2 regions of the Listeria grayi genome follow, and region 2 is predicted to be linked to the other one. Evidence: predicted binding sites of a transcription regulator. Region 2 holds the regulator's gene; the other holds the start of a gene.

Region 1 (15,493 bases), 840 kb from region 2:
ACAAGCTTGCGTATACGATCATCAGTACAAAGGAGATCGCAATCGAGCGAAGTGCGATATCAAAAGCACTTAATGAGCCTGTGTAAGTTGCCATTGGCAGGAACGCTGATTGATGTGGCAGCATAAAGGAACAGAGGTAGCTGACGACGATCAAGATAATGAGCGTTACAAGTCCATATAATAAAGTCACGATCAATTTAGATAACAGGATCTGACTACGGGAATAAGGACGTGTCAATAACAGTTTGATCGTTCCACCTGAGAATTCCATTGCTACCATCATGCTGCTCATGATCACGACTAAAACTAAAGCTATAAAACTCATTCCACCTAAGTTAGAGAAGAAAGAAGCACTTCCGTAACCGCTAGGAACATCAGGCGTTTTGCCTGCATCCGCATATCCTTGATAATAATCGATCTCTTTTTGAAGTGTTTCGCGCTCTTCTTTACTAGAAACAGCCGTTTTTTGTTTTTTTAGTTCGGTAACAGAGTCTTTAGGAGACAATGTTTTTTCTTTATAGGCACTTGATTTACTATCAGAGAGCGATTGGTACTGTTCTTCGGAAATCGTGCTGCCGTCGCTAGATTGATAGACGATCACGCCGTTTTCTGAAGTTGTAACACCGTCTTCTGCTGAATTTCCTAACATATTGGAAAGGGAAAGGAGCAGGATAGCAGAACCAATAATAAAAACAATTAAAATTAATTGCAAAATCCATGAAGATTTACGCGCCATTAGTTTGCGCCATTCGTTATTTACTAAAGCCATCATTGTTCAGTACCCCCAGTGCTTGTTAATTCTAAGAATCGTTTCTCTAGTGAAGCCTTTATTTTCACGAATTCCAAAACATCGACATTAGCGTGGATGAGGTTGCGGACCAAGTGAACGCTTTGTTCGTGAGTCAACTCGATCTCAAACTGATTGTTTTGCTGATTGATGATCTTAATGCCGCTATCTTCAAGCAGCGAAGCAGTGATCGCCGGATTAGTCACTTCCAGCAGATAGCTGATGTGATTTTCATCCGTCAATGAAGCAATATCTTCAATATGTGTTACAATACCTTGATTGATGATCGCAAAACGTTGGGTGATCTGTTGGATCTCGCTGAGTAAATGGCTAGAGATAAGAACGGAAGTACCATTTGCCGCTAACTGCGTAATCAAATCACGAAATTCAGCCATCCCTTGTGGATCAAGTCCATTGGTCGGTTCGTCCAAAATCAAGAGGCCAGGGGAGTGGATAAGCGCCTGTGCTACACCTAGACGTTGACGCATCCCAAGGGAATAGGTCTTTACTTTTTTTCTAATAGCAGGAGTAAGCTTGACCGTTTCCACGATGCGCTTTAATTCGTCATCGGAGATTTTTTTTCGGCTCATCCTTGCAAATTGTTTCAGATTATCCCAGCCGCTCATGAACTTGTAAAATTCAGGGTTTTCAATGATCGCGCCGACATTAGAAATCGCGGATTTAAAATCTTTTTTGATATTTTTTCCAGCGATCCATACCTCTCCTTCAGACATTGAGATCAGTCCGACAATCGAGCGGATGATAGTAGTTTTTCCGGCACCGTTTGGTCCGAGAAGACCAAATACCTCGCCTTTATGTACGTCGAAGGAAATATCTTGGATAATCTTTTTCTTACCGATTTTTTTGGATATTTGCTTGACTTGTAAAATAGGTTGTTCCATAGTAGCCCTCCTTATGTAGTATGTTTTCAGTATAACAATTAATATTGGGAAAATCATCTGTCAATAGTATAAGAAAAGTATAAGTCCTAAGACGTAAAAAGGCTGGAGACGATTATTGTCCCCAGCCTTTTTACAAGTGGCACTTAGATCAAACGCCTTTATATGCTTCTTGATAGATTGCTTTTAGTTCACTTACAAGTGGTTGTTTTGGATTGGCAGTTGTACATTGATCCATGAAAGCACGATCTGCCAAAGTGTCTACCACTGCATCGAAGTCTTTTTTATCGACATTTTGTCCTTTTAGACTCATATCGATGCCAACATCTTTTCCAAGTTTGATGATCGCGTCAACTAATGATCTTACCCCTTGTTCTGTCGTTGCGGCAGGCAAACCAAGGATGCGAGCGATTTGTGCATAATCTTCGTCTGCTTTGTATGATTCGTATTTAGGGAACAACGCATGTTTTTTCGGTTTAGTTGCATTGTAGCGAATAACATGGGGCAGTAAGATCGCATTGGCACGGCCATGCGGAATATGGAATTCTGGCCCGATCTTATGCGCCAAGCTGTGATTAATACCAAGGAAAGCATTGGCAAATGCCATTCCGGCAAGGGCAGAGGCGTTATGCATGCTTTCGCGAGCATCTGGATCGGCTTTCAATACTGAGTTGCATAAGTTTTCAAAGACTAACTGTACGGCACGGATCGAAAGTCCTTTCGTATAATCGCTTGCCATTACAGAGACATAAGATTCGATCGCATGTGTCAGTACATCCATTCCGGTATCTGCAGTGATATGTGCAGGAACAGTTGTGACATATTGTGCATCTACAATAGCTACGTCAGGTGTTAATGAGTAGTCAGCTAATGGATATTTGATATTATTTTCTTTATCTGTGATAACAGCAAATGGTGTTACTTCGGAACCTGTTCCGCTGGTAGTAGGGATAGCAACGAATTTTGCTTTGTCACCTAATTTAGGATATTTGAAAGTACGTTTGCGGATATCCAAGAATTTTTGTTTTAATCCGAAGAAGGAAGCTTCTGGGTGTTCGTAGAATAACCACATACCTTTCGCTGCATCCATTGCAGAACCGCCACCAAGGGCAATGATCGTGTCGGGTTTGAAGTCGCGCATCAATTCCGCACCTTTATAAACAGTTACATCAGATGGATCTGGTTCAACATCAGCGAACACTTGATAGTCTACTTGATTGCTACGTTTTTTCAGATGTTCGATGACAACATCGACATATTTGAATTGTACCATTCCCGGGTCAGTTACGATAAAAACACGTTCGACACCTTCCATTTTTTGCAAGTATTGTGTGGAGTATTTTTCAAAGAAAATTTTAGGTGGTAATTTGAACCATTGCATATTATTTCTCCGATCAGCAATTCGTTTGACGTTTAGAAGATTCGTAGCACTAACATTTTGAGAAACAGAGTTTTTGCCGTAAGATCCACAGCCAAGCGTTAGAGAAGGAATGAAGCCGTTATAGATATCGCCGATTCCGCCTTGTGCAGAAGGTGCATTCACAATGATCCGGCAAGCTTTCATGCGAAGGCCAAATGCTTTTTGAGCGGCTTCATCTGTGGAGTGGATAACTGCCGAGTGTCCTAGACCACCGAATTCAAGCATCGCTTCTGCTAGATCGAATGCTGCTTTTTGGTCTTTTGCTTCCATAAATGCAAGTACTGGACTTAGTTTTTCATGAGATAGTGGGTAATCACTGCCTGCACCTTTGATTTCAGCAATAAGGATCTTGGTATCTTCAGGAACGCTGAAGCCAGCTTGTGCTGCGATCCAAGCAGGAGATTTACCAACAACATCCGGATTTAAAGTTCCTTTTTCAGGATTGATAACATAGCTTTCTAATTTTTTGAATTCCGCACCTTTAACGAAATAGCAGTTGTTGCGAGTAAATTCTTCTTTTACTTCTTTAACAACTTCCTTATCCACGATAACGGCTTGCTCAGAAGCACAGATCATGCCTTGGTCGAATGTTTTAGAAAGGATCAGGTCGTTGACTGCACGTTTGATTTTTGCCGTTTTATCGATGTAAGCAGGTACGTTACCAGAACCAACGCCTAGAGCTGGCTTACCAGTAGAATAAGCGGATTTGACCATTCCTGGTCCGCCTGTTGCAAGCACTAATGCAACTTTTTCGTGATTCATTAGTTGTTTGGTAGCTTCGATCGATGGTGTCTCGATCCATTGCACACAGTGTTCCGGAGCGCCTGCTTTTACAGCTGCTTCATAAACTACTCTTGCAGCTTCAGCGGAACATTTTTGAGCGCTTGGATGGAAAGCGAAAATGATCGGGTTACGTGTTTTGATAGCGATGATCGCTTTGAAAAGAGTAGTAGATGTCGGGTTAGTTACCGGTGTTACACCAGCGATAACGCCAACCGGTTCTGCGATCTCGATCACGCCGTTTTGTTTATCTTCATGGATGATGCCGACTGTTTTGTTTGTTTTGATGCTATTCCAGATGTACTCAGTAGCGAAGATGTTTTTGATACATTTGTCTTCGTAAAGACCACGTCCTGTTTCTTCAACTGCCATTTTTGCAAGTGGCATATGTTGATCAAGTCCTGCTAATGCCATTGCGTGCACGATGTTGTCGATTTGTTCTTGTGTGTAAGTATCAAATGCTTTCAACGCTTGTTGTCCATTTTCTGCTAGTTGGTCGATTGTTTGCTGTACTGCTAAAACTTCTTTTTGGTCGGTTTCTTTTACTGCCATGATAAAGTCCTCCTTATTTTTTCGGGTCATTTAATGTCCCTGTGTTACAATAAACGTCCCGATAGGTTTAAAAAAATAGGCTTTGCCTGCATGCATGATGTCATTTCTTTTGTTTACAAGCTTAGTATAAAACATCCAAAAAAGTTTGTCCACTATTTCACGTGAAAAGTTTCACAAAAATAGAAAATAAGAAAAAAGACCTATTTTAGCAGAAAATAATCGGTGTTATTGACAGAGGAGCAGAATTTTTGTATGATAGGGACAATATAAGTGACGTAGAAGAAGAGTAAGTAGTCTAGTGGCTATTTTCAGAGAGCTGATGGTTGGTGAGAATCAGTAGTAAAAGCTAGGTGAATGGGCTTCTGAGTCCTGTACTGAAAGCAGTTTGCGAGTAGGTGGCAGCGTGTATGTCTTGTCGTTATCCAAGACACCATTCAATGATTGGATGGATAAAGTGAATTGGTATTTTACCAATTAATTAAGGTGGCAACGCGGAGCTTTCGTCCTTGTTTAATTTATTTAAACATGGAGGAAGCTCCTTTTTTATAGTCTAAAACGATGAGTAGGAAGAGTAACAAAACAGATGCTGATCCAGAGAGCTTACGGGTGGTGTGAGTAAGCAAAGCGGTTTTGCGAATGGGCCTATGAGTAAGATCCTGAACGAAGAGAGTAGGGATTTTCGGCGCTCCCGTTATCGAGTGATTCCAGATATCTGGAAATAGAGATGATCAGTGTTTCTGCTGATCAACATGAGGTGGTACCGCGATAATTCGCCCTCTAAAGCTGTAAATACGGCTTTAGAGGGCTTTTTTATTTGGAAAGAAGAAAGGGGAAAAGAAAATGCGATTATATAAGAAGCTACCAGCTGATACATTGACTGCGATCGTGGTGTTCAAGCGAATCCAGGGTGAAAATAAATGTTTGCTTGAAGGAGCTGCGAAAGATGCTGATTCTGGAAGATACTCTTTGCTAGCAAGTGATCCTGTGCATGATATCCAAGTTTATCAAGACCGTTTTTTCTTTGATGGCAAAGAACAGCGCACGCAAGATCCACTTCGAGAAATCGATCGGTTGACGCTAAAAGAGGAAAAAGAAAGCGAGCTTCCCTTTGAAGCGGGAGCCATTGGTTATGTTGGTTATGATACCGTTGCTTTATATGAAAGCATCGGTACGATTCCAGAAGATGATCTCCAGATCCCGGATTGTCACTTTTTCCTCTATGAATCATTTGTTATTTTTGATCATCAAGAAGAACAATTGTTTATCGTCGAAGATAACTGCTACAGCGGCCGTTCTGAAGAAGTACTTCGTGAGGCAATGGCCTTTCGTGAAAAACAGCTAACGACACCGCTGGCGGACGAAAATACGATCACAGCAATCAAAAAAATGACTTATACCAGCAATGTTACCAAAGAGACCTATCAACAGATGGTAGAACATGCGAAACAGCATATTGAAGCGGGAGATTTCTTTCAAGTGGTTTTGTCGCAGCGTTTAGAAGCAACATTTACAGGTGATGCTTTTGACTATTACCGAAAACTGCGGCTGCTTAATCCCTCGCCTTACTTATTCTATTTAGATTTCGGCGAAACAAAGCTGATTGGGTCTTCGCCGGAGAGCTTGATAAGTAAACATGGCCGCAAGATCACGACAAATCCGATTGCCGGAACTCGAAAACGCGGTCAGACCAAAGCAGAAGATCGCGAGTTGGAGGAAAGTCTGCTGAGCGATGAAAAAGAACTGGCAGAACATCGCATGTTGGTAGATCTCGGTAGAAATGATATTGGTAAAGTGGCCAGAATCGGCACTGTTAAAGTGCCGGTCTATCTAACAATCGAGCGTTATCGCTTTCTCATGCACTTAGTATCCGTAGTGGAAGGCGAATTGAAGGAAGGTTTGACAGCACTTGACGCCTTGCGATCGACATTGCCGGCCGGAACCGTTAGCGGCGCACCAAAAATTCGGGCAATGCAGCGAATCTATGAATGGGAAAATCGCAAGCGTGGTCCTTATGCAGGAGCAATCGGTTATCTGACAAAGCACGGTGATGCTGATTTTGCGCTAGCGATCCGGACAATGGTACTTCATAAGCAAAAAGCATACGTCCAGGCTGGTGCGGGGATCGTTTATGACTCAGATCCAGAATCGGAATATCTGGAGACATTGCAAAAAGCGAAGGCACTTTTGGAGGTGGGAGAATGATCGTTTTAGTAGATAATTATGATTCTTTTACATTTAATTTAGAACAATATCTGTCTGAGTATACCAAAGTTTCCGTGATCAGAAACGATGATCCAAAGCTACTGGAAGCAATCCGACATGCCGATGGTATCGTACTCTCACCGGGACCGGGACATCCGAGCGAAGCAAATTTGCTTGAAAAAGTCATTCAGAGCTATCAGCATACGAAGCCGATCCTGGGCATTTGCCTAGGACACCAAGCGCTTGGTGAAGTAAATGGTGGAAAGGTAGCACGAGCCTCCCAGATCCGTCACGGTAAAGTTTCGATGATGCAACGAATCGCGGATCCATTGTTTGCTGACATCCCCGAAGAGTTTCCGGTCATGCGCTACCATTCGCTGATCGTGGAAAAAGCCAGTTTGCCAAAAACGCTAATATCGATGGGAACCGCGCTGGATGATGGCGAAATGATGGCGATGAAGCTCCAAGGTAAAGCCGTATATGGCTTGCAGTTCCACCCTGAATCGATCGGAAGTCCTTATGGGAAAACAATAATTCGTAATTTTGTTACGTTAGTAAAGGATGAGGTGAAAAATAATGGAAAATTTATTACAGAAAGTTTATGATCAAGAAAATTTAACTCGGCAAGAAATGAAACAATTATCAGAAGCAATTTTTAAAGGTGAAATCGCAGATGCCCAAATCGCAGCCTTTTTAATGGCTCTTAAAATCAAAGGTGAAACAACTGCGGAAATGGTCGGGATTGCCGAAGCGATGCAAAGCATGTCACTTTCGATTCCTTATACAAACGCGGATGCGATGGATAACTGCGGAACTGGCGGCGACAAATCAAACAGTTTCAATATCAGCACGACCTCTGCTTTCGTACTTGCCGCAGCAGGGATAAAAGTGGCAAAGCATGGCAATCGCAGTATTTCCAGCCGTTCTGGGAGCGCCGATGTCTGTCAGGAGCTCGGTATTGATATTGACTTAGAACCAACTGCTGTAATGGATCTATTAGATAAAACCGGCATCGCCTTTTTATTCGCACCGCATGTTCACCCCAATATGAAATATGTGATGGGTGTGAGAAAAGCACTTGCGACGCCGACGATCTTTAATTTGATCGGGCCGCTTACTAATCCGATCAAATTAAAAACTCAGCTGATGGGCATTTACCGCAGAGATTTATTGGAACAGACAGCAGTCGTACTAGGTGAGTTAGGAAGAGAACGTGCCATTGTAGTAAATGGGGCAGACTATTTAGATGAAGCAAGTCTGTCTGGTGAAAACCACTATGCATTGCTGGAAAACGGTAAAGTGACTTTGCATACGATCACGCCAGAGGATGTAGGGCTAAATCGTTATCCGCTGGAAGCGATCCGCGGGAACGGACCAATCGAGAACGCCGCAATATTACGCGATGTGCTAGCTGGGAAACCTGGCGCGCCATTAGATACTGTTTTACTAAATGCCGGTTTAGGTTTACTGGCAAATGGGAAAGTGACAACGGTGCAAGCAGGTGTCGAGTTAGCGAGGGAATTGATCCTCTCCGGAAAAGCAGAAGCAAAATTGAAGGAACTATTGCACATGCAGAAAGAGGTAATGGCAGGATGACATTTTTAGAAAAAATACTGACCGCAAAACGCGAAGAAGTGGCGGCAATGGAGCAAGAAACGCTTCAGCCTATTAGAGAGACCTATTCTTTTTATGATTATTTACAAGCACATCCGGAACGCATGCAACTGATTGGAGAGGTCAAACGTGCCTCACCTTCCAAAGGAGCAATCAAATTAGATGTGGATCCGATCGAACAAGCCCTTGCTTATGAACGTGCGGGTGTGGCAGCAATTTCCGTCCTCACTGATCCAAGTTATTTCAAAGGATCCATTGAAGATCTGCGGCAAGTTGCAAGCCGAGTAAGTATTCCTGTGTTATGTAAAGATTTTATCATTGATGAAAAGCAGATCAGCCGAGCAAATAATGCTGGTGCCACGATCATTTTGCTGATTGTGGCTGCGCTAGAGGCAAAACGGCTGGAAGAACTATACCGCTTTGCCCGGTCGATCGGATTGGAAGTACTGGTGGAAGTGCATAACGAACAGGAGTTGGAAACAGCAACTAAATTAGGCGCTACGATTATCGGTGTCAATAATCGCAATCTCCACAGTTTTGAAGTAGATATCGCGGTAAGTGAAATGTTAGCGACGAAAAGGGCTGCAAGCGGTGAAAAAGTCTGCTATATCAGCGAGTCCGGCTTTAAAACACCGGAAGATGTCGAACGAGTAAAACAAGATTATCGTGCTGTCTTAGTCGGCGAAGCATTGATGCGGGATGATCAGCCGGAGAAAGCAGCAGAACGTCTGCGGGTACTGCGATGAAAGTGAAAATTTGCGGACTTAAAAAAGCAGCGGACGTCCAAACAGTCATTGAGAATGGCGGTGATATGATCGGGTTTGTTTTTGCTCCGAGCAAACGGCAAGTTTCCATTAAACAAGCACAAGAGCTAGCGAAACAAATCCCCGCGTCAATCAAAAAAGTCGGTGTATTCGTGAACCCGACTTTAGAAGAAGTAAAGACAGCCATTACGCAAGTGCCACTCGATCTTGTTCAACTCCACGGCGAAGAATCTGAATCTTTGATCGCACAAATCGAACGACCGGTCATTAAAGCGTATAAAGCAGATGGCGATCTAGCTCGATTTGAAGAGTGGTTGCCAACAACAAAGGCTACTTATATTTTATTAGACACGCCAGGAGAACAATTTGCTGGCGGCAGCGGAAAAACATTTGATTGGAAAAAATGGCAGCATATCAAGCTGGCAAATAAAAAAATCATCATTGCAGGCGGATTGACTCCTGAGAATGTAAAGAAAGCCGAGGAAATTTTCCAGCCTTATGGAGTGGATGTTTCTTCTGGCGTAGAAACGGCGGGTGAGAAAGATCCGCAGAAAATCAAAACCTTTTTACAAAATGCTAAAGGAGTGTGAAGCACCATGTATCAAGCACCAAATCAAGATGGCTTTTACGGTGAGTTTGGTGGGAAATTTGTCCCGGAAACATTAATGAAAGCTGTAAAAGAATTAGAAAAAACATATGAGGATTCTAAACAAGACAGCGACTTTCAAAAAGAATTGAACTATTATTTAAAACAATATGTAGGCCGGGAAACACCGCTTTATTTTGCTGAACAGTTAACAAAACATAGCGGTGGAGCGAAAATCTATTTAAAACGAGAAGATCTCAATCATACCGGTGCCCATAAAATCAATAATACAGTGGGGCAAGCTTTATTAGCGCGAAAAATGGGGAAACGGAAGATCGTGGCGGAAACTGGCGCTGGTCAGCACGGCGTGGCAACTGCGACTGTAGCTGCTTTATTTAAAATGGATTGTACGATCTTTATGGGGGAAGAAGATGTCAAACGACAAGAACTGAATGTTTTCCGCATGGAGCTTTTAGGTGCGAAAGTTGTAAGTGTCAAAGCTGGGAGCCGTACGCTGAAAGATGCAGTCAATGAAGCGCTGAAATATTGGGTCGCGAATGTAGAGGATACGCATTATGTGATGGGCTCTGTTTTAGGCCCGCATCCATTTCCTGAGATCGTTCGGGATTACCAAAGTGTGATCGGTTCCGAAGCAAGGCAGCAGCATTTAGATGCGGAAGGCAAACTGCCGGATGCATTGGTAGCATGCGTTGGCGGAGGAAGCAATGCAATGGGGCTTTTTTATCCGTTCGTCAATGATAAGGATGTGGCAATGTATGGTGTGGAAGCTGCTGGACTTGGACTAGATACGGAAAAACATGCGGCTTCGCTGACGAAAGGGAGCAAAGGAATTCTGCACGGGGCATTGATGGACGTGCTTCAAGATGAAAACGGGCAGATTCAAGAAGCATTTTCGATTTCTGCTGGACTGGATTATCCCGGCATCGGACCAGAGCACAGTTATTTCAAAACGCTTGGTAGAGCTACGTACGTATCAGTTACAGATGCACAGGCAGTCGAAGCTTTTCAATTGCTTTGCAAAACAGAAGGCATTATTCCGGCACTTGAAAGTTCGCATGCGATCAGTTACGCCGTTGAACTAGCTGGTCAACTATCGCCTGAGCAATCGATCGTTGTCTGCTTATCTGGAAGAGGCGATAAAGATGTAAGTCAAATCAAAGACCGATTGGAAGGTGAACAACATGACTAAACCTCTGACAAAAGCGATTCGAGACAAACAAGCAACTGGAACTGCCGTGATCGTTCCTTATATCATGGCTGGAGACGGCGGTTTGGAAAATTTGGAAGCCAAGCTACAGTTATTAGAAGCAAGCGGGGCGACTGCGATCGAAGTCGGCGTTCCATTCTCTGATCCGGTAGCAGATGGTCCAGTGATCCAATCAGCCGGATTACGGGCCTTGCAAGACGGCGTATCTCTGCGAGCAATCCTGCAAACCTTGCAGGCCAGCCGCGTGAAGCTTCCGCTCGTTATTATGAGTTATATCAATCCGATTTTCAAATATGGCATCAAGGAATTCATCCAAGCTATTCAAACGACCCCAGTAAAAGGATTGATCGTTCCAGATCTACCTTATGAACACAGAGAGCTAATCAGTAATTTGTTGGTGGATACAGATATCGCTTTAGTACCGCTCGTTTCACTTACTAGTTCCGAAGCAAGGATGCAAGAGATCGCTTCCGAAGCAGAAGGATTTATTTATGCGGTAACAGTAAATGGCATCACTGGTCAGCGCCAAGCGTTTGCCGATACATTAGAAACACATTTTGCACAATTGAAACGTGTTAGTCCGGTTCCGGTATTAGCAGGTTTCGGAATCTCGACCCAAGCACATGTCGCACATTTCCATGCGATTTGTGATGGCGTCGTGATTGGTAGCAAGTTCGTGCAACTATTCCATGAAAACAAAGAGCAGGAAGTTCAGCAATTTCTAGAAGAGGCGACAAAATAAGTTGGAAAGGAGCAAACATTCCCTTTTTTAGGAATGCTCAGCTTGCCCGAAAACGATCATCTTCGTCGTTAAAGCCTGCGTTCCGGTGCTCACGTACACAAGTACGCTCCGCTTCGGTACTCGACTTTGCCTAGAATCTAATCATTTTCGGGCAAGCTGAAAACAGTAAAAAATGATGGAAAGTGTATTTTTCTTGAGTCTGGGCATTCCCTTTCTTAGGAATGCTTGCTTTTTCAATAGGAATTAGTGGGTATTTTTGCTATATTTTAAGTAGCGAAAAAAGCATAGAAAAGGTGACTTATGGAAAAAATATTGATTGTTGATGATGAAAAAGAACTTTCCCTGCTTTTGAAACGAATATTGGAAAAAGAGGGGCTTTCGGATATTTCTATCGCGCAAAATCTAGCAGAGGGCTATGCAAAATTTGAAGCTGAAAAGCCGGATCTTGTGTTACTGGATATCATGCTGCCAGATGGAGAAGGTTATGACCTCTGCAAAAAAATCCGCGAAACTTCCATTGTACCGATTTTATTTATGTCGGCCAAAGGAGAAGAGATCGATAAACTGCTAGGATTAGCGATCGGCGGCGATGACTACATTACGAAGCCATTTAGCCCGAAAGAGGTTGCTTACCGCGTCAAAGCGCATCTTCGCCGTGCTAATTTTACCGCCCCGCAACAAAAAGCACTACAGGTCGGCCCATTTCAGTTCAATGACAATGAAACAGAACTGCGAAAAGCAGGCGAGCCACTGGAACTGACTGCAAAAGAGATCGCATTGATGCGTGTGTTCATGCATAATCCCAACCAGATCATCAGTAAAGAAACACTCTTTGAACGGGTCTGGCAGGAAACTTTTTTAGGTGCAGATAATACATTGATGGTCCACATTCGCCGATTGCGCGAAAAAATCGAAGCTCAGCCTTCAAAACCGGAATATCTGATTACGGTGAAAGGATTAGGATATAAATTCCTAATAAGGGATATTTAAAATGAAATGGCGTTTAACAAGTCGATTTGTGCTATCCATTATTACCGTCGTGCTGATCGTTATACTCGTCAACTCGATTCTGATAGTAGGTTTTTTTATTACCCGTGCCTCTGGCTATTGGGGAAATAAGGAAGCAGAATCAGCCGAAGATTTTACAAGAGCGCTTGAAAAACATATCCAGTTAAAAGACGACAAACCTGTTCTCGATGCAAGTGGTAAGAAGAAGCTGACGGAAAGAAAAGCATGGGTCCAATTTTTGAATAAAGCCGGGCAAGAAGTAGGCAGTTACAAGAAGCCAAAAAAAGTACCGACTGCTTATGCGCCGATCGATATCGTTCAACAATATAAATATAAAGAAGTAGATGCGCAGACGACGACTTATTTTGGTCAAAAAGGATCGCTCACTTATATGGTGGGCGTGGCAGATTCGAAAAACCAACGAATCGTTTTCAACTTGAACAAAGACAGTTTATTTCTGCTTTCTAATAAGGTCTTGCTGTTTTTTCTAGTTGTTGATTTGCTGATTGCTTTATTAGTGGGCTTCTTTTTTAGTAAACGATTGGCAGCACCACTTTATAAATTGATCGAAGGAATCAGACAGCTTCAAAAACGACGGTTCAACAAACAGCTCCCGATCCCACGAGGGGTTTATGCAGAAGTATTCAATAATGTCAATGACTTAGCCGCAACACTTGATCATTATGAAAAGCAGCGCCAACAGTTAGAAGAAATGCGGGAAGATTGGATTCGCAATATTTCTCATGATCTGAAAACACCGATGGCATCGATTCGCGGCTATGCAGAATTTATCAAAGAAGATGCCGCAACGCTTAAAGTAGAAGAACTGAAAGAATATACGCAGATCATTGAGAAAAAATCGATTTATATCCAAGAACTGATCGATGATTTGAATTTAACCACAAAATTGAAAAATCCAGCACAATCGCTTACCAAGCAGTCTACTAATATGGTAAGTTTTATGCGCGAAATGGTCATTGAATTGCTGAATGACCCGAAATTTCAAGCCGCAGAACTAGAATTTATAGCTGAGGAAACAAATATTGAAACTTCGATCGATCAAAAATTGATCAAACGAGCTTTGTTAAATATTATTTACAATGCCTTGCTTCATAATAAGGAAGATGTGCAAGTGCAAGTCCAAGTGGAAAAGGCAGAATCACCATATCGGGTCAAAATTCGGATAGAAGACAATGGAAAAGGAATACCAGCTAGGGAACAGCCCTTTTTATTCGAACGCTATTATCGGGGGACCAATACAGAAAATAATTATGGAACAGGTCTAGGAATGGCGATCGCTCGCGATATTGTCCAAGCACATCAAGGCGAGATCGAACTGACCAGTGAAGAAGGAAGCGGTACGAAGTTGAATATCTACTTATAAAAACAGCCCTCCTAAAAGGGCTGTCAGCTTGGCGAAAAACGCTCATCTTCGTCGTTAAAGCCTGCGTTCCGATGCTCACGTACACAAGTACGCTCCGCTTCGGTACTCGGCTTTGCCTAGAATCTAATCATTTTTCACCAAGCTGAAAACAGTAAAATAATGATTGAAATGGTGTTTTTCTTCTTAGTTTATTAATTTAGCTGTAACCTTATCCGGCAATTCGCTTTGTTTTACTTCGTCATAAGAAGTCACGCGATCTGCTTTTTTGACATAGAGCTTCAGAAAAGCGTGGCTGCGTAATTCTTTAGAAGCAGTGAAAGTGAGCATTTTTTTGTTGCCGTTTTTATCATAGGCAGGCAACTTATAATGATATGTTTTGTACACCACTCCGCTTGCGTCTTTATCCTCCGTAATGTGATCGCTTTTGGTGATCTCTGCGTAATAAGCCTGCTTTCCTAAGCGGTTGAAGTCGACCGATAAAAGAGCCGCAGCCCCAACGACAAGAACCAGTAAGATTCCGATAATGATCCATAATGTTTTTTTCATTTAAATAGCCTCCGTTCGAATGGTTTGTTTGATGACTTTCATATAAGCGTGGACAGTTGCGAAATAATACAGAATATAGATAACTGTAAAGGCGATCATCCACAGCATGATTGGAAGGAACAACTGCACGCCTAGCAATGCGGAGAAAGCTTTTAGCGCGATTGCACTATGTGCTAGTCCAATGATCAGTGGGATAACAAAAAAGGCGGCGATCTGAGCAGCGATCGTTTTTCGTAATGCTTGGATGTTATTTCCAAGTTTGAAAAGCATCAGATATTGTTCTTTGTCTGCTTCCGCTTCTGTCAGCACTTTAAAGTAAATAATGCTGCCCATGGCAATAAGAAAAACGATGCCGAGGAAGCTACCGATAAACAGCATGACGCCGATACCTTCAAAGCTAGATTGGATATCTTCCGATTGGCTGCTAAACAGGGTTTTCGCAGTGATAAAGCTGTGCAATTTTTTAGTATCATCTGCTTTCAAAAGCGGATCTTGGATCAAACGGATGAAAGTCGTTTGATGTTTGGCTTGAAATTCCTTGAAAGCAGTATCGCTGACAATAACAGCATTGGATCCGCTGATTGCATTTAAGACTGTTTTGGTACGGAACCCTTGTAACTTGATGGTTTGGTTTTTGCTGGTAATGGTTTTATTGGTATAATCCGGCGAGAAGCGTTTGTCATAAGCACTATCCAGCATAAGGCCGTTATTTTTCGTTAGCTGGAGACGGGGCTTGTGTTGTTTGCCGGCGAGTTGATTGTAATTAGAAACAGCCATGACAGGCAAAATACGTTCATTTTCCGCATTTTGATTGATCGATTTCGCTTCAAATTTTGCTTCCACCACTGGGATGATCATGTCATAGGTCGGATGTTTTAAAATAGCATCGGCGTGTTTGTTGAGAGCGGCGTTTGCTGTGAACATCAGCGTATTTGGATCTGCTTTTTTTACAGAACTGGTCGTATTATAGTAAATGCCGAA
Region 2 (15,493 bases):
AAATCGAAGAACGATTGACGGACGAGGAACATGCAGATGAACTAGGTAATGCTGTTGTTCCAATAGCAGTCCTTTTTGCAGGAAATTTCCTTTGTTTAGATTTTCGAAAAGGTGGAGATAATCCTACAGTCGTTGTATGGGATCATGAAAGATCGGATGATTGGAAACCTGTATTTTATCATGTAGCAAATAGCTTTGATGAATTTATGAAGATTGTGAAATAAGCCGGATTTCAATAAAGTTTATTGACCAAAAACAGACCAGTTTAGGCTGTTTTAAATATAGAAAGATAGTGTTTAGTAACGGTTAGGATATTTTTATATATCTAGCTAGCACCACCCATTTTCGGTGTTTACAGTCCTCAAAATCCTGTGCCCGTTAAGGTCATGGCGCTATCAAGTAACCCCAGTACTTTAAGTAGTATTGGGGGTTTTTGTTTTATAGTGGGAAAATGATTTAAATTCTCACTTGAGATTGTAGTATAATAAATAAATTGGAGTAGGCATGAAAGTAACGGCAACCAACATTTTTGACGTATTTTATCATCCGATTCAAACGGCGCTATCGTCCATGCGTATGCAGATGATTTACAACTTAAAATCCACGAAGGACGGAAGCCACATAACCCAAAAACACCCGATAAGCAAGAAGGAGACCATGCAGGGCATTTAGTAGCCGATAGGTTTGGTGGTTCGGGGGACTTGGATAACTTGGTATCACAAGCAAAGAAAGTGAATTTAAAACATTATAAAAATTTAGAAGATACATGGGCTAAAGCAATCAAAGAAGGAAAAAAAGTATCGGTGGATATAAAAATACATTATGAGGAAGGCTCTCTACGACCAAAATCTTTTGAGGTAGAATATGAAATAGACGGGAACGCTTATAAAAAAATTATACGCAACTAGGAGGAATTTAAAATGGCAAAAGTATTTGAAGATGTATTTATGGAGATTCAAGCAGATATGATTTCTTTAGGGCTTGACTATGTAGAATCACAAGCAGAAAAGGTATTTATTTACGTGTCTTATGAAGAAAGTGCATTGACATTTAATGTTTTTTATCAAATAAAGGGAAAAATAGTTACTATTAGTAAGGTAAATGAGGTGTTAGGAAATAAGAAAAATTTTAATAAGAAAGAAGTTTTTTCTATACTGAATGCGGGGATAAAAGAACTTGACCGCATAATTTCTGCATGCAAAGAATACGACCGTCCAATTCCGACCGAAATGCGATTGACTTATGATGTGAAAGCTAATTCCTTAAAATCAGATTACCAATATGAACCAGTTTATTCTAATACTGACGATAAACACTCATCTGACATTTTTATGGAATGGATAGACGCAGAGAGAAATAAAAATAAGTAAAAGAATATTTTGTAGCCTTGCCTTAATTGGCAGGGCTTTTTTTGTGCCTAAATACCTATTGATAACAAGAACGTTCGTTCGTTAAATAAAGGTAATAAGACGATAGGAGAGGGATAACATGGAAGAAATTTTCAATTTATCCAGCCAAAACATCTACACAGATAGAGGAATACTGAAATACAAGATACACATTGAGGGGAGTTTGAGTACTTATACGCTTTAGTAAAGAAGCTTGCAATAGGTGAGCCAACTATGTAGGAGAACTTGCAGAAGCATAGGAGTTTAGTTTCTGTTTAACCCTTTGTTTATAATATATAACAATATCTTCCAAGTCTCTTTGAATTGATTCTGATAAAATTCTCGATAAGGAAGTTATCATTATATCTCACATTTTTATTAAAAATACTTTTTATTCCTACTAACAGTAACCCACTAGGCTAGTTACCAATTATGCCTACCTACTTACAAGGAGAAGAAAAAAAGAAAAACCCCTAGAACCTCTAAGAGTTTTCATACTTTATATACGGCCGAGAGGACTTGAACCTCCACGGGTTTTACCCCACTAGGCCCTCAACCTAGCGCGTCTGCCGATTCCGCCACGACCGCGTTGTTTTAGTGCGTGAAACTCACGCGTAACGTTATTATAACTAGCTTCGATAAGAATTGTCAAGCTGGATTTCTACTAAAATAATCCGCAATAATGATATCTCTCGTGCTATAATAAACGAATAAATAATAACGAAAAGTGGTTGGCATAGATGTATTATTATGGATATATTCTTTTTTTTGGTGCTTTAGGTGGCATGGCGCGGTATGGGGTGAGTGTTATCGTTCCTGACGGGCTATTTCCGTGGCATACGCTGATCGTTAATCTGGTTGGCAGCTTTTTATTGGGGTTTGCGGTTTCTTATCTGCAATCGCGAAAAATATTTTCGCAGGCGTTTATTTCCGGGATCGGAACAGGATTTATCGGAACGTTTACGACGTTTTCTACATTTAGCATGGAAACGATCCAGCTGCTTGAGGCAGGTCATGTGGGGTTAGCAATGACTTATGGGATCATCAGCGCTGTTGCGGGACTAGTGCTGGCGTTTTATGGTTTTTCAATAAGTGCACGGTTGCAGAGAAGGAGGACGCTCCATGTGGATTAACTTTTTAGTGGTGGCAGCAGGAAGCAGTATCGGGGCGGTCGGGCGCTATGTCTTATCGTTGCTTGTTAAGGCGAACTGGCGGTTTGCTTTTCCCTTGGGAACGTTTTTGATCAATATGATCGGTGCGACGTTGCTAGGCTATTTGACGGCGATAGCAGTCCCAGCACATTGGCGGTTGTTTATCGGAACGGGGATCATCGCGGGTTTTACGACATTTTCAACGTTTCAAGTCGATCTAGTGGAACTGTTCCGCAATCGGAAAATAGGGAATATGGTGAGTTATGCACTTCTTACTTATGGCGGCGGACTAGCAGCGGTCTTGTTTGGATTGTGGCTGGGAAAGTAAGCTGATGATGAAGTAGCGGCGATATTGTTTTTGATTATTATATGATATGATAATGACAGAATAAATTGAGATAGGTGACGAAATGGAGTATTGTGTACAGACGAAAAACGCGCTGGAAACGATCCAGTTTGCGGAAAAAATAGCTGGACATTTAAAGCGGCAGGATCTGATCTTGCTGGAAGGTGATCTTGGCGCGGGGAAGACGACATTTACAAAAGGTCTTGCAGAAGGTCTTGGTATCAGCCAAATGGTCAAAAGTCCGACGTTTACGATATTACGGGAATACCGATCGGGGAAACTGCCCCTATATCATTTGGACGTTTATCGGCTGGAAGAAGCTGGCAGCGATGACCTGGGGATCGAGGAATATATCGAGGGCGACGGTGTTGCTGTCGTGGAATGGGCGCACTTTATTCGTGACATTCTACCTCCTGATTATTTGGAAATAACGATCACGCGGGTGAGCGATGAGGTGCGCGATATTGTTCTGAATCCGGTGGGGAACCGCTATGAGGCGTTATGTGCGGAGGTGATGAAATGATTTTAGGAATCGATACAGCAACGGATACGATGAGTGTCGCGGTTGGGAATGCGTCGGGAATATTAGGCGAGCTCACGACCAATTTAAAGAAAAATCACAGTGTTCGGCTGATGCCGGCGATTGAACAGTTATTGGAAGAATGTGGCATTGCGGTTGCTGACTTGGAGAAAATTGCTGTTTCGAGTGGTCCGGGATCGTATACAGGGCTTCGGATCGGAGTGACAGTTGCGAAGACACTTGCTTGGGACCGGCAGATCCCTATCGTGGGCATTTCGTCATTAGCTGCGATTGCAGGTAATTTTTCCTTCGCCACGGAGCCAGTAGTGCCATTGATCGATGCACGGCGCGGAAATGTATATGGAGCGGTTTATCAGCAAGGGAAGAGTGTATTTTCCGATCAGCATATCGCTTTGGAGGAACTGCTTGCTCACATCTCGGACCGGGCGATCATCGCTGGGGACATTTCTCCTGTTTTAAAGGAACGTATCAGCGAGCGGCTGGGTGATCGGGCGATTTTTGCATCGGTCGATTTGAACTTTGCACGAGCTAGTACATTAGTAAAACTCGCTTTGAATGAAGCTGGCGAGAATGCCACGCAGTTTGTGCCAACCTATTTGAAGCTTGCGGAGGCGGAAAGCAAGTGGCTGGAAGCGAGGGAAAACAAGTGAACGAGTCGGGAAAAGTAGTTCTGCGTAATGCGGAACTGGAAGATTTACCCGGTATTTTACGTGTTGAAAAAGCGGCATTTACTTCGCCATGGACGGAAACGGCTTTTCGCAATGAACTGGTATTGAATGAATTTGCGGCTTATATCGTCATCGAATTAGACGCGGTCATTATCGGCTATGCGGGGATCTGGCTGATCTTAGATGAAGGGCACATCACCAATATTGCGATTCATCCCGAACAGCAAGGCAATCATTATGGCGAGCTGTTGCTGCGGGAATTGATGCAGCAGGCGGAAAAGGCTGGTGTCACACACATGACGTTAGAAGTTCGCGTGAGTAATCAGAAAGCACAAAATTTATATAAAAAGTTGCATTTCGAACCCGGAGCGATCCGTAAGAATTATTATCCGGACAATCACGAAAATGCACTAGTAATGTGGGTGGATCTATAATGACAAAAGACAAGTATATTTTAGGAATCGAGTCAAGCTGTGATGAAACAGCTGCAGCAGTGGTGAAAAATGGTACGGAGATCCTTTCAAATATTGTCGCCTCGCAGATCGAGAGCCATAAACGTTTTGGCGGCGTGGTTCCTGAAATCGCATCGCGGCATCATGTCGAGCAGATCACGATTGTGATCGAAGCCGCATTGACAGAAGCAGGTGTGACGATCGATGAAGTTACAGCAATCGCTGTGACGGAGGGGCCGGGATTAGTCGGTGCATTACTTATCGGGGTAAATGCTGCGAAGGCGTTAGCATTTGCTCATCAAAAACCACTCATCGGTGTTCACCATATCGCCGGCCATATCTATGCCAATCGTTTGGTGGCGGCTTTGAAATTTCCGTTGCTTGCCTTGGTAGTGAGTGGTGGCCATACGGAACTTGTTTTGATGAAAGAAGATTATTCCTTTGACGTGATTGGTGAAACACGTGATGATGCAGCCGGCGAAGCCTATGATAAAGTAGCTCGGACACTTGGCTTGGCTTATCCCGGCGGTGTGCAGATCGATCGTTTAGCAAAGGAAGGCGAAGCTGTTTTTCCTTTCCCCAGAGCGATGATTCGGGAAGATAATTATGATTTCAGTTTTAGCGGTTTAAAATCAGCGTTCATCAATCAAGTGCATAATATGCGCCAACGTGGTGAGACACTTAACAACGCAGATTTTGCGGCAAGTTTCCAAGCAAGTGTGGTAGAAGTATTAGTAACGAAAACCATGCGGGCGGTACAACATTATGGTGTCAAACAATTGCTGCTGGCTGGCGGTGTAGCTGCGAATGAGGGACTCCGAGCAGGTTTAGAAGCTGCTTTTGAAGCACTTCCGGAAGTAGAGCTGGTGATTCCGCCGTTATCGCTGTGCGGCGATAATGCAGCAATGATCGCAGCGGCAGGAACTATCGCTTACGAACAAGGCAAACGGAGTGGTTTGGCACTGAATGCCGATCCAAGTTTGGAATTAGGAAAATAAGAAACAGCTGGGTAGCAGGCCAGCTGTTTTTTTGTTAACTATTTTGCGCTTGCATCTTCTGTAAAGAGAATATTCTTCAATTGAATGACACTACTCATCAAAGTTTTTTCCTGTTTTAAATAAAATAAGATTGCTTGCAGCAGCGGCTTGTTGTCTACCGGTTTATCTATCAATTCACTTTTTAACGTATTTAAGAGACTTGTAAGGGTTGCTGACATTTCATCTTGTAACTGCAATTCGGCAATCGCTGCTTCCATGCTAGTCAATAATCGAGTAATCATAGCTTGTTCATCCATAGTCTTTGTTCCGCGAATATAGGAAGTATAATTTTCCGAGCTGATAATAGACTGTGAGGTGTTCTGATAACTATCTTCCACCAGGACGTCCATTTTGCTGATGATGATTTCAGCTATGTCTTCCAGAGAAACAAGGGTTTCCGCTTCTATCACCCAAGATAAATATTCTTTCAAAATCGCGCGATATATAAAGATCAGATCATAGCGGTTATGAGTGAGTTTATCGCCATAAAAATCCATTAAGCACTTGCGGTGCCATTCGATCAATCTGGCTCTTACTCTTTTACGCAATGTTTCAAAGGTATCATCCTGTTGAATGGGCAGCTCTGTAAATGCTACTAAAATATTTTGGTATGTTGAAAAATACTGAAAGCGAAAGACGATTTGCTGTAAGAATCTGATTCGAGTTGTGGAATGAGCTTGTTCATATAGTTTCTCGGTTTCCGCAAAATATTCGTTTTGACAGCGATCAAATACTTCACTAAAAAGTGCTTCTTTTGACGAAAAAAATTTATAGATCGAGCCTTTCGCTACTCCATACGTATCAGCAATATCTTGGATAGTGACGTCTAAATATCCATGTTTTTTGAAAAGCAGCTCTGCTGTGTTGATTACATCTTCTTTAAGAATTTTCATCATTTTAATTCCTTCCACTTGACTTGTTTTGACTTATAGTACAATATATAAAACATCAAGTCAAATAAATCGTAAAAGAGAGGTCTTTAAAATGGGAAATGGATTAGATCCTAAAAAAACGGCGTTAGTAATTATTGATCTGCAAAAATGGCTGGGAAACAATTATGCTCCGAATTCAGCTGAAGACGTGGTGGCAAAGGCAGCGCAATTGACGGATAAATTTCGCAAAGCAGGTGCATTTGTTGTACTTGTCCATGTATCAAGTAAAGATATGAAAGACATGCCAGCTCCATTATTAGATCGGGAGGCCCCACAATTGAATCTTCCTGAGCAGTGGGATGAGATCGTTCCGGAGTTAAATGTACAGGAAACGGATCATCTGATAGTGAAAAAGCAGTGGGGAGCATTCTTTGGAACAGACTTGGATCTGCAGTTGCGTAGACGCGGAATCGATACAATCGTGTTAGCAGGTATCGCAACAGGTCTAGGGGTGGATACAACAGCAAGAGAAGCGTTTATGCTTGGATATAATCAAGTTTTCAGTATTGATGCGATGTCCGGTTTTACTCAGGAAGAGCACGATCATGTGAAAAATTATATTTTTCCTAGAATGGGGAAAATCCGAACAACAGCAGAAATCATTGCTTCATTCGAAGGTTAAGAATCAACAAATAGATACCAGCAAATTATATGCAATGGAGCTTGACGATTGGACTAGGTTCTCATAGAAGAGCTGGGAGAACCGCCTTAAAGCGACAATAAATGGAAAAAAAGAGCGAGATAATCGCTCTTTTTTCCATTCTCTATTCCAGATGTTCACTAACTTCTTCCCATTCTTCCATCCATTTTTCTGCTGCTCGTTTCTGCTTTTCTAATTGCGTGTTGACCTCATATGCTTTTTCGTGGTCTTGATAAACAGTAGGTTCTGTAAGCAAGCTTTCCAATTCGGAAATTTGGGCTTCCGTTTTTTCCAATTCTTTTTCGATCTCTGTTAAGCGCCGCTCTAATTTCCGCCGTTGCTTCTGCTGCTCTTTATCTTGCTGATAGCTATTTTTGGCTGGACTGCTGCTAGTAGGAAGCGGGGCAGACGGGTTTTGTTTCGCTGCTTCCTCGGCATCTAAGCGGGCGATCTCCTCTGCCTCGGCTAGTTTTTGCAAGTAATAATCATAATCGCCTAAATATGTCGTCGCGCCATCAGGAGCCATTTCCAATACTTTCGAAGCGATTCGGTTGATAAAATAGCGGTCATGCGAAACGAATAAAATCGTTCCCTCAAATTGGATCAGTGCAGCTTCCAATACTTCCTTGCTATCGATATCCAGGTGGTTGGTCGGTTCATCTAAGATCAACACATTAGCACCAAGTAGCGTCAGCTTCGATAATGCCAGCCGTGCTTTCTCCCCGCCGCTTAGGCTATAGACCAGCTTGCTGCAGTCTTCCTCAGAAAATAGAAAATTGCCTAAGCATGTCCGAACAGCTTGTTCGGTCATATCGGGGAAATCGTCCCATAATTCTTGGAGCACAGTTTTATTGGAGGAAAGATTGGTTTGTTCTTGATCGTAATAGCCAATCTGAACGCCGGAACCAAATTCAAAGTCGCCGTATAATGGTGGCAACTTTTCGATCAACGTTTTTAAAAGGGTGGTTTTGCCGATACCATTGGGACCGACGATCGCCACACTGTCGGGACGTTTGACTTCAAACTGGATATGCTGAGCGATCGGTTGCTCTTTTTGATACCCAATCGCCAGATCGTATGTTGATAACACATCTTTTCCAGTAGGTTTGGAAAAATGGAAACCAAAATGTGCCGATTTCTCACTGCCTTCTGGCCGATCGATCCGGTCGAGTTTTTCTAATTGTTTTCTTCTGCTTTGCGCGCGTTTTGTCGTGGAAGCGCGGACGATATTGCGAGCAACGAAATCTTCGAGTTTCGCGATTTTCTTTTGTTGCATATCGAATTCTTTCCATTCTTTTTCGAGCTTGGCTTGTTTTTGAACCAAGAACTGGCTGTAGTTGCCGACAAAACGGTCGATTTTCGTGCGACTGATCTCATAAACTTGGTTGACGACTTTATCTAAGAAATAACGGTCATGCGAAACGATGACCAACGCGCCCTGATAATTTTGCAGATAGTTTTCCAGCCATGTCAGCGTATCGATGTCCAAATGGTTGGTCGGTTCATCGAGAATAAGGATATCTTGCTTGGAAAGCAACAATTTCGCTAGGGAAAGCCGTGTTTTTTGACCACCGCTCAGGGATTGGATCGGTTTCTCATAATCTGCTTCATAAAAGCGGAAACCATGCAGAATCGAACGGATATCGGCTTCGTATTGATAACCGCCTTGTTCTTTGAAGTTATGCTGCAGTTCATCATATTGCTTCAAAAGCGATTGGAATTGCGCTTCGTTGGAAATAATCTCCGGATCGGCGATTTTCAATTCGATCTCGCGCAGCTGTCGTTCCATTTGCTGTAACTCAGTAAAAACGGTGAGCATCTCTGCCCAGATCGTTCGTTCTGATTCTAGGGGTGTGCTTTGTGCCAAATAACCGATCTTCACCTGTTTTGGTTTGGAGATCGTCCCCCCGTCATAACTCAGTTCGCCAGCGATGATTTTTAGCAGGGTGGATTTCCCAGCACCATTGCGGCCGACTAATGCAATTCGATCATTTGTTTTTACTTCTAATTTTATATTATCTAGGATCATTTCTGCCCCGAAATATTTGCTGATTTGCTGTACTTGTAATAAAATCATGATTTCTCTCCTCTAACTTACTACTTTTAGTTTAGCTCAAAGAATTAGCAAAGGCAACGTGCGACTATCAAAATTCTTTTCACGTATTATATTTTTGTGAAAATTTGTGATTTCTTTTGTGAATTTTTATGGTAAAATGATGTCTAACGGCTTTTTGTTAGTTTTTTGAAAAATTATGAGCAAAAAGTTTGTGCATTCTTTGTGAAATGTTTATAGTATAAAAGCAAGCATGTGAAAATGAGAGCAGTTATCTGCAGATCTTTAAGAAGTGCTTCGGTTCAATTAGCAAAATTTTCAAGGAAGAAGGGAAAAGTTAAGATGGAGGAAAATACAAAAATTCCACAAGCAACAGCAAAACGCTTGCCATTATATCATCGTTATTTAAAATATCTACATGAGTCTGGTAAAGAGCGCGTATCATCTGCTGAATTAAGTGAGGCAGTGAAAGTAGATTCTGCAACCATTCGTCGTGATTTCTCCTATTTTGGAGCACTTGGAAAGAAAGGCTATGGCTATAATGTAGCGTATATCCTCGATTTCTTCAGCAAAACGCTAAGTCAAGATAAACAAACTAACGTTGCTATCATTGGAGTAGGGAACTTAGGAATGGCGCTCCTGCATTACAACTTCATGAAAAACAATAATATCAAGATCGCCGCTGCTTTTGATGTCGATGCTGATAAAGTAGGCACGATCCAACAAGATATACCAATTTATCATTTAAATGATATGGAAGAAACATTACGCGAAAACAATGTGGAGGTCGTGATTTTGACAGTACCGTCAAGCGAAGCGCAAGCCACAGTGGATAAATTGTTAGAAGCAGATGTAAAGGGGATCTTGAACTTTACACCAGCTCGTATCAGTGTACCAAAACACGTTCGTGTCCATCACATTGATCTAACGACAGAATTACAAACACTTATTTACTTCTTGGAAAATTATCCGCAAAATAAATAAGTAAATAAAAACTGCCGGAAAGCAAAATACTTTTCCGGCAGTTTTTTTATTTTTTACGATTGAATAAGGCGATGAAGATAAACCGTGCACCAGTGACAAAATCAATGGCTGCCATCGCCATGATGACATAAGCGAGAATCGTCCAGCCGCTATCATTTACCTGTTCCACAGCAAAGACCACAAATACAATGCCGAGAACGATATAAAGCAATCCCTGGAAAATCGATTTATTTGCATTCATAACTTAGGAAACACCACCTAAAGAAAATAGTAGAACGATCGCATTCATGATCATATGCGCAAAAATGGTGACAGTGATCCGCTTTGTTTTCGTATATAGGAAACAAAGAATCAAACCGATGGAAAAGTAAACCAGCAGAAATGGAAGGTCACCATGCCCAAGGGCGAAAAACAAAGAGCTGATTACCGCTGCCACATGGATATTCATCCAATTGGTGAGACCACCGAATAATACTTTCCGAAAAACGATTTCTTCAATGACCGGCGCAATAAGTGTGATAAACACAAATAAGACTGGTGCCTGTTTCGTCAAAGATGTCAGCATTTCCGTATTTGCCGAGCCAGCAGGGGTATCCATAAACAACTGCGTGATCAAACCGGCAACTACTTGTCCGGCAAAGAGCATCAGAACGCCTGATACAGCCCAAACTACGCTCATACCAACGCTTGCCTTGGTTCCTCGAAGTACTTTATCAGTTGCCGGTTGTTTGCGAAGTAGCAGCCAGATGACAAATAATGTGATCAGATTCGCCACAATATTCCAGATGACAACACTTTGGTTGAAAGCTTGCTTACCCGCTAACGTGGTGAAATGAAGAACCAGCCCGTGTACGATCGGGATACCGACAATGCCGGATAAAAAATTAATTACATAAACCACTAAAACCCAAAAATATCTTTTAGACAAAAAATCGCTTCCTTCTAGCTAAACTTAAATATTCAAGAACTATTACGTTTTATTGTACTAATTATTGGTACAACAAGCAATTATAAAAAAACGCCAAAAATTTTTTTAGTAGTTTTTGCTTGCATTCCTTACCATTTTTGACTATTATAATATTGTGTTAGCACTCAAAACGTTAGAGTGCTAAAAATAGAAACTATCACTATGAGGAGGTTATTTACATTGTTAAGACCATTAGGAGATCGTGTCGTTATTGAAGTACTTGAAGCAGAAGAAAAAACTGCAAGCGGTATCGTGTTGCCGGATTCAGCAAAGGAAAAGCCACAAGAGGGCAAAGTAATCGCAGTAGGAAATGGCAAAGTACTAGAAAACGGAACTAAACAAGAACTAGAGGTAGCAGTAAATGATCGCATTATCTTCTCTAAGTATTCTGGTACAGAAGTAACGTATGACGGCAAAGATTATTTGATTATCCGCGAGGACGATATTTTAGCAATTGTTTAATCTAAGATAAAATGGAGGGAATAATAAAATGGCAAAAGATATTAAATTCAGCGAAGACGCTCGTCGTTCCATGCTACGCGGTGTGGATCAATTAGCGAACGCAGTAAAAGTAACACTTGGACCAAAAGGTCGTAACGTTGTTTTAGGCAAAAAATTCGGTTCTCCACTTATCACAAATGATGGTGTGACGATCGCAAAAGAAATCGAATTAGAAGATGAATTTGAAAATATGGGAGCAAAATTAGTTTCTGAAGTTGCTTCCAAAACGAATGACGTAGCCGGAGACGGTACGACAACAGCAACAGTTCTTGCTCAAGCAATGATCCAAGAAGGATTGAAAAATGTAACAGCTGGTGCTAACCCTGTCGGTATCCGCCGCGGGATTGAACGAGCAGTTGCAGCAGCAATCGAAGAACTAAAAACAATCTCTAAACCGATCGAAGGGAAAGAATCGATCGCTCAAGTCGCTGCGATTTCTTCTGGAGATGAAGAAGTAGGTAAATTGATTGCAGAAGCGATGGAACGCGTTGGTAACGACGGCGTCATCACGATCGAGGAATCCAAAGGCTTTGCGACAGAATTAGATGTAGTTGAAGGAATGCAATTCGACCGCGGCTACACAAGCCCTTACATGGTAACAGATTCTGACAAAATGATCGCAGAACTAGAAAAACCATATATCTTGATCACTGATAAAAAGGTAAACAACATCCAAGAGATCCTACCATTACTAGAACAAGTGGTACAACAAAACCGTCCGTTATTGATCGTTGCGGAAGACGTGGAAGGCGAAGCACAAGCAACACTTGTGTTAAACAAACTTCGCGGTACATTCAACGTCGTAGCAGTGAAAGCACCAGGATTCGGCGATCGTCGTAAAGCAATGCTGGAAGACTTGGCGATCCTTACAGGCGGTCAAGTAATCACCGAAGACCTAGGATTAGATCTTAAAACAGCAACTATCGACCAATTGGGAACAGCTAGCAAAGTAGTCGTAACGAAAGACGACACAACCGTTGTCGAAGGCGCTGGCGAATCTGCTCAAATCGAAGCACGTGTTAACCAAATCCGTGCGCAAATGGAAGAAACAACTTCTGAATTCGACAAAGAAAAACTACAAGAACGTTTAGCAAAACTTGCTGGCGGAGTTGCAGTAGTTAAAGTCGGAGCAGCAACTGAAACAGAATTGAAAGAACGTAAACTTCGTATTGAAGATGCGTTAAACTCTACTCGTGCTGCCGTTGAAGAAGGTATTGTATCCGGTGGTGGTACAGCCCTTGTCAATGTGTACAATAAAGTAGCAGAACTAGAAGCAACAGGCGACGAAGCGACTGGTATCAAGATCGTTCTTCGTTCTTTAGAAGAACCAGTTCGTCAAATCGCACACAATGCTGGTCTAGAAGGCTCTGTTATTGTAGAACGTTTGAAAAATGAAAAAGTTGGCGTTGGCTTCAACGCTGCAAACGGCGAATGGGTAAACATGATTGACGCTGGTATCGTGGATCCTACTAAAGTTACTCGTTCTGCTTTACAAAACGCTTCTTCCGTAGCAGCACTACTGCTTACAACAGAAGCCGTAGTTGCCGACCAACCAGAAGAAAACGCACCAGCTGCAGCACCTGATATGGGCATGGGCGGCATGGGCGGAATGATGTAAGGGAAACCTTGCGAATAGCTTAATACCAATGTTTAAAGCGGTCTTTATGACCGCTTTTTTTGTTTCCGTAGTCAGTGCTTTTTAATTGGCATAAAGATAAGGAAACTGGTAAATTAAAACCTGGAAAAGGGTGCTAGGAGAGTGATAAAGATGGAAAAAATAAATTGGGTAGAATTTAAAAAAGGTATCGAAGAGAATGAAGAAGAGATTTCTTTTTATTTTCATGATAATGAATGGTGGATAAGTCGCTTATACGGAGAGCCTAGAAGTTTTTTGCTTACCAGGTCAAAGGATTCTTATACGCAACGGTTTGAAACAGCGGAGGAACTATTTACACGTGGGGAAATTGAAGGTAAAACTATTACTGATAGAAGAGAAGAGCTATATTGGTAAACGAACCTCGCTGGAATAGTTAGGATTATTTCAGTTCCTTATATTATAATAGTTTTCAATTTTGCCCACTAATCTAAAAGAATTCTATGAAATGTAACGGAACATTGTTTTGCTTTCAACAGCTAGATAAGTTGGTTTAAAAGGGAAACGAAAATATGTAAAAGCCCATAAATAGCATAATAAACGAGCGGCATGATCTAAGAAAAACTTACAAATAACCTAACACCAAAAAAAAGCGGCCACAACGACCGCTTTTTTATTTATCATTTCTCATTCAATTTCGAATGTTTCCTAGAGTAAAGGAAATAAAGTGCCAATCCAACAACTAGCCAAATCGCAAAACGTTCCCATGTCAGCGGGTTTAGATTAATGATCAAGAACAGACAGAAACCAATTGCCAAAATAGGCACGAGTGGAACGAGCGGTGTGCGGAATGCTCGCGGAAGATCCGGCTGTGTCTTGCGAAGTACCAAGATGGAGAAAGAGACAAGTACGAATGCGCTTAGTGTTCCGATATTAACGAGTTCTGCCAACTCATCTAATGGAATAAGCGAACCTAAAATCGCGGCGATGAGGCCGAATACCCAAGTGGCGATGAATGGTGTATTGTATTTTTTGCTTACTTTTGAAAAAATCGGTGGGACTAAGCCATCTCGCGACATTGCAAAAGTGATTCTTGTTTGGCCATAAAGCATGACGATCATAACTGTTGTCATTCCGAGAATCGCACCAACATCGATGATCCCAGAAATCCAATTTTGACCGGCAATTTTTAAGACAGCGGACACGGGGTGATCAATGTAGGGAGCGAAGTTTTTGTATGGAACGACTCCTGTCATGATACCAGTGACCACCACGTATAAAACCGTACATATTCCTAGTGATATCAAGATCCCTTTCGGAAGTGTTTTTGACGGGTTGACCGTTTCTTCTGCACTGGAAGCAATGGCATCAAAACCGATAAAGGCAAAGAAAACTGTCGCTGCTGCGGTAAAGACGCCGCTAAAACCAAATGGCAAGAACGGTGTCCAATTAGAAGGTTTTACATAGAAGATCGCAACAACGATAAATAATAGGACGACGGCTACTTTGACTACTACCATAATATTATTCACGCGTTTCGTTTCCCGAACACCAATTGAGATCAATGTGGTAACTAAAATAACAATGATAAAAGCAGGGAGGTTAAAATAAGTGCCCCCTTCAGGCGTTGCTCCAGGTGCGGCTGTCAAAGCATGCGGCAAATGGATACCAAAGCCCGCTAGTAAAGATTGGAAATAACCAGACCAGCCGACGGAAACGGTACTAACTGCCAGTAAATATTCGAGTAGCAGATCCCAGCCGATAATGAAGGCTACCAATTCTCCGAGAGTAGCGTAAGAATACGTATAAGCAGAGCCGGATGCAGGGACCATGGAGGCAAATTCGGCATAGCATAGGGCAGCAAATCCACAAGCCAATGCTGCAATAATAAAAGAAATAATAAGTCCCGGCCCAGCTGTTAGTGCGCCAGTCCCTGTCAAAACAAAGATCCCCGTTCCGATGATCGCTCCAATTCCCAACATCGTTAAATCAAATGTTTTTAATTCTTTTCTTAACGAACTTTGATGATTGTTCTGCATATCTACAATACTTTTTTTCCTTAATAATGCGTTTTTCAATTTGCTCACCTCTTTTTTTTGTATTTTATCAGAATATTTTGTATTTGTACACGTATCATAGAATGTTATATCTTGAGAAAGGATACAAAAAGGCGCTACACCTGGATCATCAATAGTCATTTTAATACGGTGGAGATTTTATTGTCCCACTTGGCGAAGCG

Evidence for each region. Region 2 encodes Rex, which represses fermentation and respiration genes when NADH is low (regulators of the CRP and FNR family bind a similar motif). Its sites were predicted from a motif close to TTGTGAAATATTTCACAA; they were not measured.
Region 1: adhE (bifunctional acetaldehyde-CoA/alcohol dehydrogenase) is a predicted target of Rex. The motif match lies at 4,598-4,615, and genes of this name have one in related genera.

Annotation. Positions count from the first base shown of each region.
Region 1 covers NZ_LR134483.1:1,635,885-1,651,377, reverse strand. Annotated here, with positions in the region: gene EL241_RS07995 (DUF2705 family protein) at 1-772, opposite strand, end outside; gene EL241_RS07990 (ABC transporter ATP-binding protein) at 769-1,689, opposite strand; gene adhE (bifunctional acetaldehyde-CoA/alcohol dehydrogenase) at 1,838-4,438, opposite strand; T-box leader at 4,706-4,949, shown strand; T-box leader at 4,988-5,219, shown strand; gene trpE (anthranilate synthase component I) at 5,279-6,640, shown strand; gene EL241_RS07975 (anthranilate synthase component II) at 6,637-7,245, shown strand; gene trpD (anthranilate phosphoribosyltransferase) at 7,217-8,236, shown strand; gene trpC (indole-3-glycerol phosphate synthase TrpC) at 8,233-9,000, shown strand; gene EL241_RS07960 (phosphoribosylanthranilate isomerase) at 8,997-9,608, shown strand; gene trpB (tryptophan synthase subunit beta) at 9,615-10,814, shown strand; gene trpA (tryptophan synthase subunit alpha) at 10,807-11,574, shown strand; gene EL241_RS07945 (response regulator transcription factor) at 11,875-12,564, shown strand; gene EL241_RS07940 (sensor histidine kinase) at 12,566-13,966, shown strand; gene EL241_RS07935 (YxeA family protein) at 14,150-14,512, opposite strand; gene EL241_RS07930 (FtsX-like permease family protein) at 14,513-15,493, opposite strand, start outside.
Region 2 covers NZ_LR134483.1:791,737-807,229, forward strand. Annotated here, with positions in the region: gene EL241_RS03730 (SMI1/KNR4 family protein) at 1-224, shown strand, start outside; gene EL241_RS03735 (DNA/RNA non-specific endonuclease) at 537-908, shown strand; gene EL241_RS03740 (hypothetical protein) at 921-1,370, shown strand; tRNA gene EL241_RS03745 (tRNA-Leu) at 1,893-1,976, opposite strand; gene EL241_RS03750 (fluoride efflux transporter FluC) at 2,129-2,521, shown strand; gene crcB (fluoride efflux transporter CrcB) at 2,511-2,867, shown strand; gene tsaE (tRNA (adenosine(37)-N6)-threonylcarbamoyltransferase complex ATPase subunit type 1 TsaE) at 2,950-3,408, shown strand; gene tsaB (tRNA (adenosine(37)-N6)-threonylcarbamoyltransferase complex dimerization subunit type 1 TsaB) at 3,405-4,076, shown strand; gene rimI (ribosomal protein S18-alanine N-acetyltransferase) at 4,049-4,528, shown strand; gene tsaD (tRNA (adenosine(37)-N6)-threonylcarbamoyltransferase complex transferase subunit TsaD) at 4,528-5,544, shown strand; gene EL241_RS03780 (TetR/AcrR family transcriptional regulator) at 5,583-6,479, opposite strand; gene EL241_RS03785 (isochorismatase family protein) at 6,568-7,137, shown strand; gene EL241_RS03790 (ABC-F family ATP-binding cassette domain-containing protein) at 7,280-9,232, opposite strand; gene EL241_RS03795 (redox-sensing transcriptional repressor Rex) at 9,551-10,192, shown strand; gene EL241_RS03800 (YdiK family protein) at 10,239-10,433, opposite strand; gene EL241_RS03805 (CPBP family intramembrane glutamic endopeptidase) at 10,437-11,120, opposite strand; gene groES (co-chaperone GroES) at 11,340-11,621, shown strand; gene groL (chaperonin GroEL) at 11,650-13,278, shown strand; gene EL241_RS03820 (hypothetical protein) at 13,429-13,671, shown strand; gene EL241_RS03825 (branched-chain amino acid transporter BcaP) at 13,935-15,293, opposite strand; gene EL241_RS03830 (GNAT family N-acetyltransferase) at 15,471-15,493, opposite strand, start outside.